2 regions of the Janibacter alittae genome follow, and region 1 is predicted to be linked to the other one. Evidence: predicted binding sites of a transcription regulator. Region 1 holds the regulator's gene; the other holds the start of a gene.
The links. The regulator HrcA, encoded in region 1, represses chaperone genes, less so after heat shock. The targets are predictions, from matches to a motif close to TTNGCACTCGNNNNNNNCGAGTGCNAA.
Positions count from the first base shown of each region.

Region 2: a site for HrcA is predicted at 1,356-1,382, ahead of groL (chaperonin GroEL). Genes of this name have one in related genera too.

Region 1 covers NZ_CP144913.1:2,082,929-2,085,126, forward strand. Annotated here, with positions in the region: gene dnaJ (molecular chaperone DnaJ) at 1-386, opposite strand, end outside; gene hrcA (heat-inducible transcriptional repressor HrcA) at 441-1,475, opposite strand; gene V1351_RS09980 (DUF3097 domain-containing protein) at 1,619-2,198, shown strand, end outside.
Region 2 covers NZ_CP144913.1:306,415-308,612, reverse strand. Annotated here, with positions in the region: gene groL (chaperonin GroEL) at 1-1,238, opposite strand, end outside; gene V1351_RS01530 (GNAT family N-acetyltransferase) at 1,568-2,035, opposite strand; gene V1351_RS01525 (DUF3263 domain-containing protein) at 2,103-2,198, opposite strand, start outside.

The DNA.
Region 1 (2,198 bases):
TCCTCCTGACCGCCGAAGACGGCGGTCGCCAGGTCGACCTCGAGCCCGACCAGGCCGTCCTGCCCGCGCGAACGGCGCGAGCGCGGCCCCCGGCCGCCGCCCGACTGGGCGCCGAAGAACTGCTCCATGATGTCGCTGAAGCTGAAGCCCGCGCCGAAGCCGTCGTGCGCCCCGCCGTACGGGTCGCCGCCCATGTCGTACTGGCGACGCCTCGTCTCGTCGGAGAGCACGTCGTAGGCCTGCGAGACGCGCTTGAACTTCTCCTCGGCGTCCTCACCGGGGTTCACGTCCGGGTGCAGGGTACGGGCGAGCTTGCGGTAGGCCCGCTTGATCTCCTCGGGGCTGGCCTCTCGGCTGACGCCGAGGTCCTCGTAGTAGTCGTTCACGCGTTGACGTCCTCGTAGGTCGTGGGTCTGTCTGGTTGATGCGGACGGGAGCCGTCAGGCGTCCATGATCCGCGAGAGGTAGGTGGCGACGGCACGCACCTGTGCCATCGTCGCCGGGTAGTCCATGCGAGTGGGGCCGAGCACACCGACGGTCCCGACCTGCTCGTCACCCGAGCCGTAGCCCGAGGTGACCAACGAGGTCGTGTGCAGGCCGCTCACGGGGTTCTCCGAGCCGATGCGCACGGCGACACCCGCCTCGTCCTGGTCGGCCTCGACACCCAGGAGCTTCAGCAGCACGACGTGCTGCTCCAGTGCATCGAGGATGGGTTCCAGCGTCATCGGGAAGTCGCCGGGGCTGCGAGCGAGGTTGGCCGTCCCCGCGAGTGCGATCTTGGTCTCCCGCTCGTCGGCGAGCGCGTCGGCGAGCGCAGCCAATACCCCGGCGGTGAGAGCGTCCTCGGTGCCGGTGTCCTCGGAGTGCAGCGTGCCGAGGGCATCGAGCGCCTCGGCTAGGCGCCGGTCACGGGTCGCGGCGTTGACCCGGGAACGTGCCCGGGCCAGCGACTCGAGGCCGGGGCCGTCGGTGTAGTCGACGCCCGTGGGTACGACCCGCTGCTCGACCCGGCCGGTCCCCATGATGACGACCACCATGAGGCGGGTGTCGCTCATCGCCACCAGCTCGATGTGCTTGACGATGCTCCTGGTCAGCGACGGATACTGCACGACGGCGACCTGGCGGGTCAGCGTCGACAGGAGTCGCACGGTGCGGTCCAGGACGGCATCGAGCTCGTCGGCGCCCTCGAGGTAGTCGGTGATGGCGGCCCGCTCCCCCCGGGACATCGGCCGGATGGCCTGCAACCGGTCGACGAAGAGGCGGTACCCGGCATCCGTGGGGATCCGGCCGGCGGACGTGTGCGGGGCGACGATGAGGCCCTCGTCCTCGAGCGCGGCCATGTCGTTGCGCACGGTCGCGGCAGAGACGTTGAGCCGGTGCCGGTCCAGCAGCGCCCGCGAGCCCACGGGCTCCGACGTCTGGACGTAGTCCTCCACGATGGCGCTGAGTACCGCCATCCGACGCTCGTCACTCATGGAGTCCTCCTTCCGACATCACCGACCGCACCGCCTTGGCACTCGGTCCACCTGAGTGCCAAGTCTACGACCGACCGGTGCATTCCCCGGAATCCGGCGTGCCCTGCCGTCCGGAACGCCTCGCCCGGCCTAGCGTCGGCCTCGTGAACGACCGATACGGCAATGACGTGCTCTCCGGCGACTGGCGCTCCAGAGGCCGCCTCGCCCGTCCCACCTCGCGCCCGATCGAGGCGACCCACGGCACCGTCGTGGAGGACGTCGAGACCGGCTGGGTCGGCGCCGTGGTCGCCGTGGAGAAGGCCGGTGGTGTCCACGTCGTGCACCTGGAGGACCGGCACGGCACGGTCCGGGCCTTTCCGCTGGGTGCCGGGTTCCTGCAGGACGGCACACCGGTGGCGCTCACCGCGCCGAAGGGGGACCGGCGAGCGGCCCTGGCGAAGGCCGAGCGCGCCGCATCGCGCACGGCCAGCGGGTCGGTCGCCGTACACGACGCGAGGGCGAGGGTGGCCCGCGGGTCGCGCATCTTCGTGGAGGGCCGGCACGACGCCGAGCTCGTCGAGAAGGTCTGGGGCCATGACCTACGGATCGAGGGGGTCGTCGTCGAGATGCTCGACGGCGTGGACGACCTTGCCGGGGTCATCCGGGAGTTCTCCCCCGGCCCCGACCGTCGGATGGGCGTCCTCGTCGATCATCTCGTGCCCGGCACGAAGGAGTCACGCATCG
Region 2 (2,198 bases), 1.6 Mb from region 1:
CCACCGGCGACGATGCCCTCCTCGACAGCGGCCTTCGCGTTGCGCACCGCGTCCTCGATGCGGTGCTTGCGCTCCTTGAGCTCGACCTCGGTGGCCGCGCCCGCACGGATGACGGCGACGCCGCCGGCGAGCTTGGCGAGGCGCTCCTGGAGCTTCTCGCGGTCGTAGTCCGAGTCGGAGTTCTCGATCTCGGCCTTGATCTGGTTGACCCGGCCGTTGATCTGCTCCTGGTCGCCGGCGCCCTCGACGATGGTGGTCTCGTCCTTGGTGACGACGACCTTGCGGGCGCGACCGAGCAGGTCGAGCTCGGCGGTCTCGAGGGAGAGGCCGACCTCCTCGGAGATCACCTGGCCACCGGTGAGGATGGCGATGTCGGCAAGCATCGCCTTGCGGCGGTCACCGAAGCCCGGGGCCTTGACGGCGACGGACTTGAAGGTGCCCTTGAGCTTGTTGACCACGAGGGTGGACAGCGCCTCGCCCTCGAGGTCCTCGGCGATGATCATCAGCGGCTTGCCCGACTGCATGACCTTCTCCAGGACCGGCAGGAGCTCCTTGATGTTGCCGATCTTGGAGTTGACGATGAGGACGTAGGGGTCCTCGAGCACCGTCTCCATGCGCTCGGTGTCGGTGACGAAGTAGCCGGAGATGTAGCCCTTGTCGAAGCGCATGCCCTCGGTGAGCTCGAGCTCGAGCCCGAAGGTGTTGCTCTCCTCGACGGTGATGACGCCTTCCTTGCCGACCTTGTCCATGGCCTCGGCGATCTTGGCGCCGATCTCCTGGTCAGCGGCGGAGATGGAGGCCGTGGCAGCGATCTGCTCCTTGGTCTCGATCTCCTTGGCCATCACGAGCAGCTCCTCCGAGACGGCCCAGGTGGCCTTCTCGATGCCGCGCTTGAGGGCCATCGGGCTGGCGCCCGCAGCGACGTTGCGCAGGCCTTCCTTGACCAGGGCCTGGGCGAGGACGGTGGCCGTCGTCGTGCCGTCACCGGCGACGTCGTCGGTCTTCTTGGCAACTTCCTTGACGAGCTCGGCCCCGATCTTCTCGTAGGGGTCGTCGAGCTCGATTTCCTTGGCGATGGACACGCCGTCGTTGGTGATCGTGGGGGCGCCCCACTTCTTCTCCAGGACGACATTGCGGCCCTTGGGACCGAGGGTGACCTTGACGGCATCGGCGAGGGTGTTCATTCCCCGCTCGAGACCGCGACGGGCCTCCTCGTCGAAAGCAATGAGCTTTGCCATTCGGGTGGTTCCTCCACGCGAATCGAAGGGTGCGACCGGGGGTGCCCGCGACGGACGGGACGCTCCCACTCGGCTCACGTCACCGCGTGGTCTCGCCCCTCACCTGACCGGTCAGGACTGTCACTCTCACAGGGAGAGTGCTAACGCCCATTATTGGCACTCTCCACCCGAGAGTGCAAACGGCGGGGCCGGACGACACGCCCCCATACGAAATAGAGCGAGCAGCACCTCGTTGAATCAGCAGCAGCACGTGGTGCTGCGGGCAATACGAACCCGAGCCTGCAGCAGTTCGCTCGGCGGCAGGTCGGAGCGATTCGCTCGGGGGCGGGTCAGGGCGAAGGGGGGTGCAGCCGCTTCTCGAGGACCTCCCGGGCGGGCGCATAGCCGGCCCTGTCGTAGAACTGCTCCGCCCCGGCCTCGCTCCGCAGGCGGATGACGCCGATGCCGGCCCCCTGCGCCCAGACCTCGCAGGCGGACAGGAGTGCAGCACCGACACCGGCCCCGCGATGGCCGGGCGAGACGAACACCGAGCGGATCCACAGCTCGCTGCGGGCTGCATCGGGCACGCCCGGCCACGTCGTCGGCGGCGGAGAGCTCGCCTGGAGAAGACCAGCGTGGGCACCGTCGCGCTCGGCGAACCACGTCGGCAGCTGAGCCCGGTGGCGGACCCAGTGCTCGGCGGCCCGATCGAGGTAGCCGTCCTCGCGCGACCCGTCGGTCGCGATCGCGAACTGCAGGGACAGTGCGGCGACGATGAAAGCGTCCCCGGGCCCGGCCCGGACGATTCGCAGACTCACGCCCACATCGTGGCACGAGGGCCCACCGGGCGGGCTCGGACGGCCTCGCTGACCGGAGGCCGAGCGTTCAGGCGTCGAAGCCCAGGCGTCGCGCACTGCGGGTCCGCTGACGCTGGTCACGCAGTCGGCGCAGGCGCTTGATCAGCATGGGGTCCTCGGCGAG